4 regions of the Winslowiella toletana genome follow, and region 2 is predicted to be linked to each of the others. Evidence: predicted binding sites of a transcription regulator. Region 2 holds the regulator's gene; each other region holds the start of a gene.
The links. Region 2 encodes Fur, which represses iron uptake genes when iron is present. Its sites were predicted from a motif close to ATAATAATGAGAACNACTATCAA; they were not measured.
Positions count from the first base shown of each region.

Region 1: the regulator Fur is predicted to act here: its motif matches at 1,399-1,421, upstream of fes (enterochelin esterase).
Region 3: the regulator Fur is predicted to act here: its motif matches at 1,674-1,696, upstream of fhuF (siderophore-iron reductase FhuF).
Region 4: the regulator Fur is predicted to act here: its motif matches at 1,623-1,645, upstream of RIN69_RS13530 (TonB-dependent siderophore receptor).

Region 1 is NZ_CP134152.1:3,032,574-3,035,764, forward strand. Features, by position in the region: gene RIN69_RS14345 (TonB-dependent siderophore receptor) at 1-1,286, opposite strand, end outside; gene fes (enterochelin esterase) at 1,497-2,825, shown strand; gene RIN69_RS14355 (ABC transporter ATP-binding protein) at 2,847-3,191, opposite strand, start outside.
Region 2 is NZ_CP134152.1:1,480,079-1,483,269, reverse strand. Features, by position in the region: gene ybfE (LexA regulated protein) at 80-361, shown strand; gene fldA (flavodoxin FldA) at 515-1,045, shown strand; gene fur (ferric iron uptake transcriptional regulator) at 1,409-1,852, shown strand; gene mtr (tryptophan permease) at 1,916-3,163, opposite strand.
Region 3 is NZ_CP134152.1:666,626-669,816, reverse strand. Features, by position in the region: gene RIN69_RS03120 (DUF1435 domain-containing protein) at 1-10, opposite strand, end outside; gene RIN69_RS03115 (GGDEF domain-containing protein) at 321-1,418, shown strand; gene fhuF (siderophore-iron reductase FhuF) at 1,736-2,530, shown strand; partial or broken gene RIN69_RS03105 (YbaK/EbsC family protein) at 2,554-2,730, shown strand; gene RIN69_RS03100 (DUF2946 domain-containing protein) at 2,884-3,191, shown strand, end outside.
Region 4 is NZ_CP134152.1:2,898,811-2,902,001, reverse strand. Features, by position in the region: gene RIN69_RS13530 (TonB-dependent siderophore receptor) at 1-1,585, opposite strand, end outside; gene RIN69_RS13525 (siderophore ABC transporter substrate-binding protein) at 1,946-2,899, shown strand; gene RIN69_RS13520 (ABC transporter permease) at 2,909-3,191, shown strand, end outside.

The DNA of each region.
Region 1 (3,191 bases), 1.6 Mb from region 2:
CTGCTGGCAAGGCTAAACTGACTTTCATCAATGCTGATACGTGTGGGCCTGGCCCAGTCAAGATTATATTTATCGCTGCTGTCGCGCCACAACTTACTGTCGATATCACTCCACTTATAGTCCAGACCGGCCAGTAGCGTATGCTTCACCGCGCCGCTATCAAACAGCGCTTTTAACTGGTTATCGATACCCAGTTCTTTTGACTCAATTTTATCATGCTGTGGACGACGACCTATGGTCGTCGGTGCGCCGCTGATTCCGCTGGTGAACACCAGATATCTGTAAGATTCGCTCATGCTGCTAAAACGGAAATTCTGCTGGAATGACAGCGCCTCATTGATGTTATGCTCGAAAATATAACCTATTGAGGTTTGTTCACGCTTTGCCTGATTGAAGCCCGGATCGCTGACATTAAAGTCATAAGGAATATAGCTGCCATTGCCCGGCACCACCGTACCGACATACGGCAGGAAATTGCGATAACCGGCCTTTGGCTCATTGATATAACTGGTCAGCAGCGTGAAGCTGGTATCCTCATTCGGTAACCAGGTCATCGCCGGAGCAATCGCCATCCGCTGCTGTTTGTTATCTTTAACGAACTCATGACGAGTACTGGCGATACCATTCAACCGATAAAACAGCGTGTAGTCATCATTCAGCGCACCACCGAAATCAAACGCCGCTTCAGCCAAATGCTGATTACCACTGCTGAACTGTACTTTGTGAATACTTTCTGCTGTCGGGCGCTTGCTGGTCATGCTGATCAGCCCACCGGGATTAACCTGGCCATACAGCACCGAAGCCGGGCCGTGCACCATCTCTACCCGCTCCAGTAACCAGGGGTCGATCTGCCCGGCAGCGCCCTGCTGACCGGATAATCCGTAGCTCAGTCCATCAAGAAACTTCGGCGCATAGCGAAAGCCACGGCTGATCACTTCATCATTACGATTAGAGTTGCCACGGTAGTTAGTCAGCACGCCGCTGGTATAGCTCAGTGCATCCGCTACCGACGGTGCTGCCTGATCGTCCATCTGCTGTCGCGTAATCACTGAAATTGACTGCGGCGTTTTTCTCAGTGCCGTCGGCACTTTGGTGCCGGAAGCACTCTCTTTCGCCACGATACCGGTTAGCGGTGCAGTCACACTCTCCCCGCTCTCCGCCGTAACGGTCAGGGTGTTTTCGCTGGCTGCCATCGCTTGCGTCAGAGGCATAACCAGCAAGGTTGACGTCAGCAATACTCTGATTGCCGGTTCTTTGACTGGCTGTTTTTTATTGATGTCGGACATGAAGGTGATCCCTGTCAGCACTGCCTGATGAAAATACCCAGTTTTATTGATAACCCCTTGCCATAGAGGGAAAATATCCGCTCAGTTGAGGTCGGCGCCGATGCTATTGCAAATGAAAATAATTCTCAATGACATTTGCATTAGTAGTTCTTAAGATAGAGGTTATCAACGACTTGTCAGGTTTTTTGACGCACGATAACGGAGGAAAAGGTGAGTATTAATCCGAAAAAATCACTGGCCGGGCAGCAGCCCGAGGGCACAGCCGCGGGCTTTTTAACTGCGGCGGATGCCGGCCAGCCGCAGTGGTGGCAAAAATTATCGCAACTGGGCACACCGCTAATTGAACCGGCAGGTAACAATCAAGTAAAAATGAACTATTTCTGGCGCGATCCAGCCGGAACAGAACAGCACTCCGCCATCGTACGGGTCTATATTGATATCAATGGCATAACCGACCATCACAGTCGCGAGCCGCAAAGCTTACAACGGCTGGCCGGAACCGACATCTGGCACGGATCAGCCACGGTTGATGCGCGCTGGCGCGGCAGTTACAGCCTGATACCGATCGTTACCAGCCAACTGCCGCCTGTTTTCAGCCGCGACGATAGTATCGCCAGCCAACAGCAGCGCGAATGGTGGATATCCTTGTTTCCACTGGCGATTGCCGACCCGCTTAATCCGCTGCGCAATCATTTTAACAGCCGTCGCCAGCCGCTCTCTGCCGCACATATGCCCGACGCTCCGCGACAAAGCGGCTGGCTGGCGTGGGATCACAATCGTGAAGCACCGATCGATTCCGATCGCCTGCAGCAATTTAACTGGCTAAGCACGCTGCTCGATAATCAGCGCCGCATCTGGTTGTATACCAGCGGTGATACCTCACAGCCTGCTACGCGACCGCTGGTAATTTTGCTCGACGGGCAAAACTGGGCACAAAATATCCCGCTGTTTTCGGTGCTGGAACAGCAGACTGCCGCAGGCCTGCTGCCCGCGGCCTGCTGGGTATTTATCGATGTGATTGATATGGACCACCGTGAGCAGGAATTGCCCTGTAACCAACAGTTCTGGCAGGCAATCCAGCAGGAGTTGCTGCCGGAGGTCAGGCGGCGGGAGGATTTCAGCGATGACCCACAACGCACGGTCGTAGCCGGTCAAAGCTACGGCGGGCTGGCAGCGATGTATGCGGGTCTGCACTGGCCGCAACGCTTTGGTCGGGTGCTCAGCCAGTCAGGATCGTTCTGGTGGCCGGAAGTGAAATTTATCACCCAACCGGCGCAACGCGGCAGTTACCAGCCTGGCTGGCTGATTGGACAGGTCGCAGAGAATTATGTGGCAGAAGCCCCACTGACCATTTTCCTCGAGTATGGCGACCGCGAAGAGACAATCGGCTTTGTAAATCAGCAGATGCTGCAAGCATTAAGCGCCACCGGACATCGTATTATACAGCGCGAATTTATCGGCGGTCATGACTCACTCTGCTGGCGCGGCGGCCTGCTGGATGGACTCCAGCTGTTGCTGAGCGAAGATCGGGCGAAGTAGCCATCTTTCCCCACCTCCCGGTCAGACGGGCGAAGGGCAGTGAAAACGTCCGCAGGGAATAATCAGCGGCGTATGTGAGACCGGATCGTCGATGATGATGCAGGCCATGCCGAACACTCGCTCCACCAGTTCAGCGCTGACGATCTCTGCCGGTTTGCCCTGCGCGACGATCTCGCCGCTGTGCATCACAATTAAGTGGTCAGCATAACGGCAGGCCTGATTCAGATCGTGCAGTACCGCAATCAGCGTCTGGCCTGATTGCTGATTCAGCTCACGAAACAGATCCAGCAGCTCGATTTGATGAGCAATATCCAGCCAGGTGGTGGGTTCATCCAGTAACAGCAGCGGTGTCTGCTGCGCCAGCAC
Region 2 (3,191 bases):
TATCCGGCGGCAAACCGGCTCATTTAGTCAAAACCCTTGGCGTTTTCAGACGCTGACGCTCATTCAGTATCACGATTCTATGGCAAAAGAGAATACGGACCGCACGACGATCGATCTGTTTGCAGATGAACGCCGCCCGGGCCGACCAAAAACCAATCCGCTTACGCGTGATGAACAGCTGCGCATCAATAAACGCAATCAGCTAAAACGCGACAAAGTTCGTGGGCTGCGCCGCGTCGAGCTGAAAATGAACAGCGACGCGGTTGATGCACTCAATCAGCTGGCTGAAGAGCGCAATATGAGCCGCAGCGAGCTGATTGAAGAGATGATTTTGTTGCAGCTTAACGCCACTGCGCTCTGACTCAGGCGAGGTCAGCTGCGGCTTTGAACGCACAATGCGACAAATCCGGCGGCATTTGAAGTTCCGCGCCCCGAGACTGTCTGCTATCATTGCCAGTAACTGACTATCTTTAGTATTCACTATATCATTAAGTTTCAAGAGGTTATTAGACTCATGGCAATCACAGGCATTTTCTTTGGCAGCGACACTGGCAATACGGAAAACATTGCAAAGATGATCCAAAAGCAACTGGGCAAAGATGTTGCAGATGTTCATGACATTGCCAAGAGCGCTAAAGAGGATCTTGAAGCTTATGATATCTTACTGCTCGGCATCCCAACCTGGTACTACGGTGAAGCGCAGTGCGACTGGGATGACTTCTTCCCAACGCTGGAAGAGATCGACTTCAATGGCAAGCTGGTCGCGCTGTTTGGCTGCGGCGATCAGGAAGATTATGCTGAATACTTCTGTGATGCGATGGGCACCATTCGCGATATTATCGAGCCAAATGGCGCGGTTATCGTCGGCCACTGGCCGACCGAAGGTTATCATTTTGAGGCATCAAAAGGCCTGGCCGATGATAAACACTTCCTCGGACTGGCGATTGACGAAGATCGCCAGCCAGAACTCACCAACGAGCGTGTTGAAAAGTGGGTTAAACAAATTTTTGATGAACTTCATTTAAAAGAAATCATCGAAGCTTAAGCTGTCTGGCTTATTGTGGGCGCTGGCTCACAATGAGCCAGTGGTTTTTCCTATAGAAATGATAGATACATATTTGTAACTTTTGACTGTAAATCTGTACAATACCCCCCCATCGGTCAGCCCGCTATTGACTCTTTTTTGAGAGTACAGGGTTTAGCAAAGTAGCCATAATGGGATAGGCTATGAGGCATGAACTTCTCACGGACGTAACTCCTTACATCCATCGGTAAGTTTAACGCCCTCCCTGCGGTTTTCATTTCGAAGCATGAGTTCTATAATGAGACGCAATTAGATTTAGCGTCGACCGATGTTCAGGGCTTTTCAGCCACATTGTGACTAGCAAAGTAACAGGACAATATCCGCATGACTGACAACAACACCGCATTAAAGAAGGCCGGCCTGAAAGTCACGCTTCCCCGACTGAAAATTCTGGAAGTGCTTCAGGAACCAGAGGGCCATCACGTCAGTGCGGAAGACTTGTACAAGCGCCTGATTGATTTGGGCGAAGAAATTGGTCTGGCGACGGTATATCGCGTTCTTAACCAGTTTGATGACGCGGGTATCGTTACCCGTCATAACTTTGAAGGCGGCAAGTCCGTTTTCGAACTTACGCAGCAGCATCATCACGATCATCTGATCTGCCTTGATTGTGGCAAAGTGATTGAGTTCAGTGATGAATCAATTGAAACGCGTCAGCGTGAAATCGCAACGCGTCACGGCATTAAGCTGACTAACCACAGCCTGTACCTCTATGGTCACTGCTCAACGGGTGACTGCCGCGAAGACGAAACGCTGCACGACAAATAAATTCTGCTTCGCAGAGTTTTAAACAAAACCGGTGACCCGTCACCGGTTTTTTTATGCCCAAATTTAGCGTGCGTAGACCGGCAACAAATTGGCGTAAGACAGTAAACTGACCACAATATTGATACCGCCAAACAGCAGCACCAGCATAATCGTCAGATGCCCGCCGGCCACCCGATAGGCGGCAGGCCCAAAACGCTGCCTGGCTTTAAATGCCAGCAGTGCCGGAGTGATTACCGCCCACAGCGTCGCCGCCAGCCCGGCATAGCCAATCGCATGCAGGAATCCATTTGGATAGATCAGGCTGGCTGTTAACGGAACCGCAAACGTCATCAGCGTAGTTTTCAGACGCCCCACGGCATTATTTGCCATGCCAAACAGATCGGCAAGGTAGTCAAACAGTCCGAGACTGACGCCCAAAAATGAGCTGGCAACGGCAAAATTGGAAAACAGTAGCAGCAGCACACTTAACCACGGGCTGCTAATCAGATCGCCAAAGGTCGCCACCAGCGCATCAATGTTGCCACCCGCCTGGGCTATATCGATAAATTTCGCGCGCTGAATATTGCCCATCGCACTGATTAACCAGACAAAGTAGATTGCCAGCGCGATCAGCGTGCCGTAAATCAGGCACTTTCTCACCTTAGCGGCATCCTGGCGGTAATAGCTGACCAGCCCGGAAATATTGCCATGATAACCAAACGATGCCAGACAGAATGGCAGCACCATAAAGATATAGGGAAAATAGCTTGCCCCACTCTGCTGGGTATTGAGCAGATTATCGACCTGCACATGCCACAGCAAACCGCCAAATGTCAGCAGAAAAGCGGCCAGTTTGGCGAACAGAAAGATAAAGGTCATTCTGCTGACCACTGCGGTGCCCAGCCAGATAAATACCGCTAACAGCAGAGTAAACAGAAATCCTGCCATCCGCTGTGATAACCACGGCAGCGCGCTGGCAAAAGTATGATGCAGGATTGAACCGCTGGCAGAGATATAGGCGTAGGTCAAAATCCCCAGCACAAACGCGATGGTAATGCCGTTAATCACATTCCACTTACTGCCCAGCAGATCGCGGGTTACCGTTGAAAAATTCGCGCCTTCCGGATAATGCTGGCTCGACTCCAGATACAGCAGCCCGGATAACAGCATGCAAAACCACGAGAACAGCAAAATCAACGTGGACCAGGAAAACCAAGCGCCAGACATCACGATCGGCAGAGAAAACATGCCTGCGCCAATAATTGTGCCGCTGATGATCATGGTTCCCCACATCACCGACGGTGCTTTTCGTCCTGAAATTATTTCAGCCATAAAAGAATTGTCGTCCATTGCAAATAAA
Region 3 (3,191 bases), 810 kb from region 2:
TTCCTGACATCCAACCCACTCCCCCTGTTCACCTGCCGTTGCTACCCGTTAACCTTCAGGTTGCAGATAGCTGGCTACACTCTTCGCTGCGCATAGATGATAATGATTACCAATAGCATATGATAATTTTTTTCATTATGCAGCAAGAATTGTTGAAACTTTGACCCTGAGGATGACAGGCCATTGCTAAAGTGATAAATTGCGCACGATCAATATCTATAAAATCAAAATAATAACAGCTAAAAACTATTCCTGTTCGAATAATAAATTCGAATTCAGGCGTAGTGCTTTGATATTTCAGGGCTGCAGCGAGTATATATATGAAATTACAAACTTATGACGAATTGCTTCACAGCAAATATCGGCTAACTGTGATGTTATTTCTTTTTTTAAACACAGCCACATCACTGTTCTTTTTACTCAATAACCATTATCAATCGGCGTCGCAGATACTGTTGCCAACGGCACTGATCCCGTTACTGAGCACGGTGCTTTTAGGCTGGATGTTCTTAAAGCCACAAGCCAAATTCCCGCTATTAAATATTGTCGCGCTGATAACAGGAATACTTTGGGCCTGGCATATCGCCCTGAGGTATGAGCTGGTATTTTATTTTGATGGCAGTTACCTGATGATCAGTTTAATCAGTATTTTCTTTATCAGCTCGATTGCCCTGAGCGATCATCTGCTGGCATTTTGCCTGCATACCGCGCCCGCCGTGGTGACCGTACTGATACTCGACAACGGTAATAACTTGCTGATGATTCTGTTCACCATTGCGCTACCGCTGACTGGATTTACCCTGCACCACTTTATGCGGCGGCGCAGCGACAGCTTTACCCGCCGGCTGATGTCTCAGCTTTACGAAGAAAAACAGACCTATAGCGATCTCAGCATGCTCGATCCGTTGACCGGTTTATATAATCGTCGCGGCTTAAACAATCGTCTCCAGAACGTGCTGGAGAACCACTCCGGCAGTCATTTCGTGCTGCTGCTGGATATTGATCATTTCAAAGCTTATAACGACAATTACGGCCATGCTATGGGCGATCAGGCATTGGCACGCGTCTCTGTCGCGATCCGCGATGCGGTGCGCTCGCGCGATATTGTCACACGCTACGGTGGTGAAGAGTTTCTGGTGCTGCTGACCAATGTTAATGCCTCAATTGCCCTGAAACTGGCTGAGCGTATTCGTCAGTACGTACTGGATTTAGATATTCCGCACCGGTTTAATGAACGGGTCGCCACGCACGTTACTATCAGCGCGGGTATCGCTCCCCTGTTTGACGATGACTTTGAGCAGGCGCTGGCGAATGCCGATCGCGCACTGTACGTGGCTAAAAATCAGGGGCGCAATACTATTCTTTGCTGGGATACGTTGGCGGCAGCCACTTCCAAGGTGCCCGCCGATATTCACTGATCGCAGCCCTGTCACGGGGCTGCTTATTTCCCACCAGACTTTCTGCCAAATAAAAATCAAAATTCTAATGCCTGTTAATCGGTTATTTATCGTTTTGAGATCGCTTTACACGCTGAATTGCTACCCGCGACGCTAATTATCTGAGCATCAGAAAAAACTGATTCAGCGCTTCAGGGGTTCGCAGAGATCGGGTGGCGAGAAATGCTATCGACGAAAGAGTGCCGTTGATCAGCTTGCCTGCGTTTTACATCCTGGATAGAATCAAGAACGATTATCATTTGTTTTCGTATCACGGTAACGCTGCACACAGGATGCCCATGGCAATCATTACGCGTCAGGCTTATGAGTATGGTTCGAGTCCACTGATCTTTCTGCAAAGTGACAGATCGCTGAGCAGTGCGCTGCATGCGCTGTTTACTGAACATCGTGCTCATTTCCTCGACAGCGTTAAGCTGGGTGAAGAAGCTCCGGCTGGCTGTATGCCGCTGGCAAACTGGTCGCAAGCTGATACGTTTTTACCGCTCACTCAGCGGTACAGCGACTACCTCTATCGCGATCATCCGGATACGCCACGCGAAGCCAAACCGCTACAGTCACTGTGGGCGCAATGGTATTTCGGCCTGATTGTGCCACCGATGATGATGGCGCTGTTGCTGGAGCCGCGCGCGCTCGACTGTTCGGCAGAGCATTTCCATATTGAGTTCCATGAGACTGGCCGCCCGGCCTGTTACTGGCTCGACGTGCGTGAAGATGACGACGCCCGCTATCTCAGCGCCCGCCAGCGCATCGACCGCATGATCCAGCGCCATCTGCTGCCGGTGGTGCAGGGGATTGAGCAACATGGCGACATCAATGCCAAACTTATCTGGAATAACACCGGTTACCTGATGCACTGGTTTCTCGGTGAACTGAAACCTTTCCTCGATGAAGATACGCTGGTCACTCTCGAGCATGCGCTGTTCTTCTCGCGTGAGCTGCTGAACGGTGCAGATAATCCACTGTATCGCACCATGATCCCACGCGACGGCGCCATGCAGCGCCGCAGCTGCTGCCAGCGCTATCGTATTCCTGATGTGCAACGCTGCGGTGACTGCACGTTAAAGTGCGCCTGATCTCAGCGGCTTGCTGACAAATTATTTGCCCGTTTGGCCTTGAGAATCCGCTGCCGGTTTATTGTGATGTATCACTGCAAACCTTTGCTGAAGTGCTGCCCGCCGCCGGAGCGATTTACAGCGCGGTGCGCATCTCGCCGCAGCAGATGGCCGAGCTGACCGCCGCAGAATGGGTTGATGTGTGTCAGCCCGCTGACTAGCCTGCAATTGTTGACAGCGGCCTGTTGCCGCTGCCCGCACGGCACAAAGCACAATGTTCTGCATTGGATGCGGGAAATTTCTGCATCGAACGTTATCAACATCCCTGGTGGTTTCAGCTACAATCCCCCGCGTTGAAAAGTTATGGATTTAACGTGTCTCTGATTCAGATTCATGCTTCGCGCAGCCGCCTGCCCGCCTGGTTGGGACTGATCGCGATTCTGCTGCTGTTTATTGCGCCGGTGATCTCAAAATCACTGGCACATGCCCATGGCGCAGAGATGCCGATGATGATGATGTCGCATCATGGCGAGATGGCGATGGCAGATATGCCGCATCATATGTCGTCATCTGAGCGGGTGCGGCCAGCACCGGTGCACCACATGTCGATGATGGATGACAGCGCCTGCGGCTACTGTGTGCTGCTGATCCATCTGCCACTGAATCTGAGCAACCTGCCTCA
Region 4 (3,191 bases), 1.4 Mb from region 2:
TGTTGATGCTGACTTCCGGATCCAGATCGCTGTTGCCCATTAAGTAGCAGCCATTAGCGGCGATATCATTCGGGCAGCCATTACCACGGGTTGCCAGCAGATAACCGTCGCTGGACTGGTAAAGATTCGGCGCTTTAAATACCCGCGCGATACCGGCTTTAATTTTAACGTGGTCGGTTAGCGCCTGCGAAATATTCAGGCTCGGACTCCAGTTGCTGCCAAATTTGCTGTGATAGTCAAAACGCAGGCCGGGAATCAGGTTGGTGCCCGGCGTGGCTTCTATGTTGTCCTCAAAATAGAGTGCGCTCAGTTCAGCACTGTTTTTCGCGCTGCGGCCCGCAGGATCGCCAGAGATGCCCCCAATGGTAATACCGGTGGCATCAGTAACCTGCATCGACGCTGGGTCGTTTAATTGTTCACGGTTCCATTCGGCGCCGAGCGTTACGGTTTGCTCTAACCACAGATCGAGCGGCAGGGTGATTTCACCGCTGGTACGGACATTTTCCAGTCGGCTGGTCTGGAATTCATCACCGTTAATCATCCCTTCAACGCGCCCGGTAGAACCTTCCTGCAGGCGGGTATTATTCGTTTTTTCGTAGTAAACGCCAACGCGCGACTGGCCCCAGTCCCAGATGCCGTTATGCGTGATGCCGTAAGTCTGGCGGTAGAGACGATTGGTCTCCTGACCGTATAGCGATTCAACCAGATTATTTGGGCTGGCGTTGCTGTTGCTGTACTGAGTATCGCCAGCATAGATATTGCCCTGGCGACTGTAGCTCATATCGAAATCGACAATTTGCGTTGGGGTGATTTTCCACGACAGCAGGGCATTAATATCTTTATTGCGCACGCCCTCTTTACCCGCGGCATAAGAGCCGTTATGCGCATTATTGATATCCCAGGCGTCGGCGTCAGTTTTGTTGATATTGCCATACAGGCGCATCGTCAGTGCGTCACCGGCCAGTGGGCCGTTCAGGCTGAAGTTCGCACGTTTGGTCGCGCCTTCTTTGTCATCTTCCGGCTGGTTGGTAAACAGAGAAAGTGTGCCGTGCCAGTCATTGGTCGGGCGTTTGGTGATGATATTAATCACCCCGCCAGCGGCTCCGGAACCATAGCGGGCCGCAGCGGGGCCGCGCAGAACTTCAATGCGTTCAACCATTTCCGCCGGTACCCAGTTGGTATCACCGCGGGTATCGCGCTCGCCGCGCCAGCTGTAGCGCACCGAGTTACGCGAGGTAGTTGGCACGCCATCGATCAGAATCAGGGTGTTTTCGGGCCCCATACCGCGAATGTCAATCTGGCGGTTATTGCCACGGCTGCCGCTGGCGCTGTTGCCGGTCAGATTAACACCCGGCATTTTGCGAATAATATCAGAGAGATCGTTTACCGGAGGATCTTTAGCAATATCCTTCGCCGTAATGATCGAGACGCCCGGTTGTTGTTTGAGTTGAACTTCTGCCGGCGCCTGAACCACCATCTCCGCTTCATCACTGGTTACATCTGCTGCGGCATAACTGTTTCCGCTCAGTAAACCCGCCAGAAGTATTGCTCCAGGCCTCATTTTGCAAGAGGTTGTGTGAACCATGGAAATTATCCCTGATATTGTAAAGATATATTATTGAACGATTATGATAACGATAATTATTTCCATTTGTAGTCATGAAAGTGAAACTTCACAAAATCTCCATGATTGATGGATAAATCATCATAAAAAGTAGGGTTGTACAAATTTTCTGACTGGATTCAGGGAATTAGCTGATTGAAGGTCGTAAGGAGAAAATTGTGCAGAATTGGCGTGTTACATCAATTTCGCGGCTAAAAAAACACTGACGTCTAAGGGAAATGTTTATTATCTGCGTCAATCGCGTATGATTGTCACACTTCGTAATACGAATCGTTTGCATTTTAATTCGCTGTTACATGCCTTCACTTTTCAGGAGAGAAAATGAAATTACATTTTGCGTTAGCTTCGTCGCTGGTTGCTGCGAGTTTGATTCTCACAGGTTGTGACAATGCATCCGCTGAAGCAAAGGAATCAGCCACCGTCAGTATTAAGCATGAGCAGGGAACCACTCAGGTGCCGGTCAATCCGAAAAAGGTGATTGTACTGAATCCTTCGACGCTGGATATCGTCGATGCGCTGAATATTCCGGTGGCTGGCGTACCGCAAAACAGTACTCATCTTCCCCCGTTCCTGGCGAAATACAGCGGCAAGGAGTATCTCAACGCCGGTACGCTGTTTGAGCCGGATTATGAAGCCCTGAGCAACGCGAAACCTGATTTGATTATTGCCGGTGGCCGCGCGCGCGATGCTTATAATAAGCTCAGCGCCATTGCACCGACCATTGCCCTTGATATCGACAGCCAGCATTTTGTCGACAGCCTGACAGAACGCACTGAACAACTGGGGTTAATTTTTGATAAGCAGCAGGAAGCGAAAACGTTACTCGATAACTTCAATCAGAAAATTACCGAGGTTAAAGCAAAATCCGCCAATGCCGGTAGCGCGATGGTGGTGATGATCAGCGGCGGCAAAATGTCTGCTTACACCCCAGGCTCACGTTTCGGTTTTGTGTTTGATGTGCTGGGCTTTAAACCCGCCGCGAATTTCACCCAGACCGGTCGCCACGGCAACGTGGTCTCTTCTGAGTTTATTCTGCAAACCAATCCACAGTGGCTGTTCGTGCTGGACCGCGATAATGCCATTGGCCGTAATGAAGGACAGTCCGCACAACAGGTGCTGGATAACCCGCTGATTGCGAAAACCGATGCCTGGAAGAATAAGCATATCGTTTATCTCGACTCCGCTTCACTGTATATCGCCGGTGGGGTGCAAAGTTACAGCCAGCTGATGGATAAAATCAGCAGCACGCTGGATCAGGCAACGCAGGGACAGTAATTTCCGCTGATGAAAACCTTTCAGTATGTAACAGGCCTGGCGGTGGTGCTGGGCCTGATGATATGGAGTCTGTGCGTCGGCGCCAGCCATATGACGCTCAGCGGCTTCTGGTCAGATCCTGATATGCGTGACATCTTTTTAATCAGCCGCGTGCCGCGTACCGTGGCGCTGCTGCTGGCCGGCAGCGCGATGAGCGTAGCCGGTTTGATTATGCAGATGCTGACGCAGAACCGTTTCGTTGAACCCTCAATTGCCGGTACCACCCAGTCAGCCAGTCTTGGCCTGCTGCTGG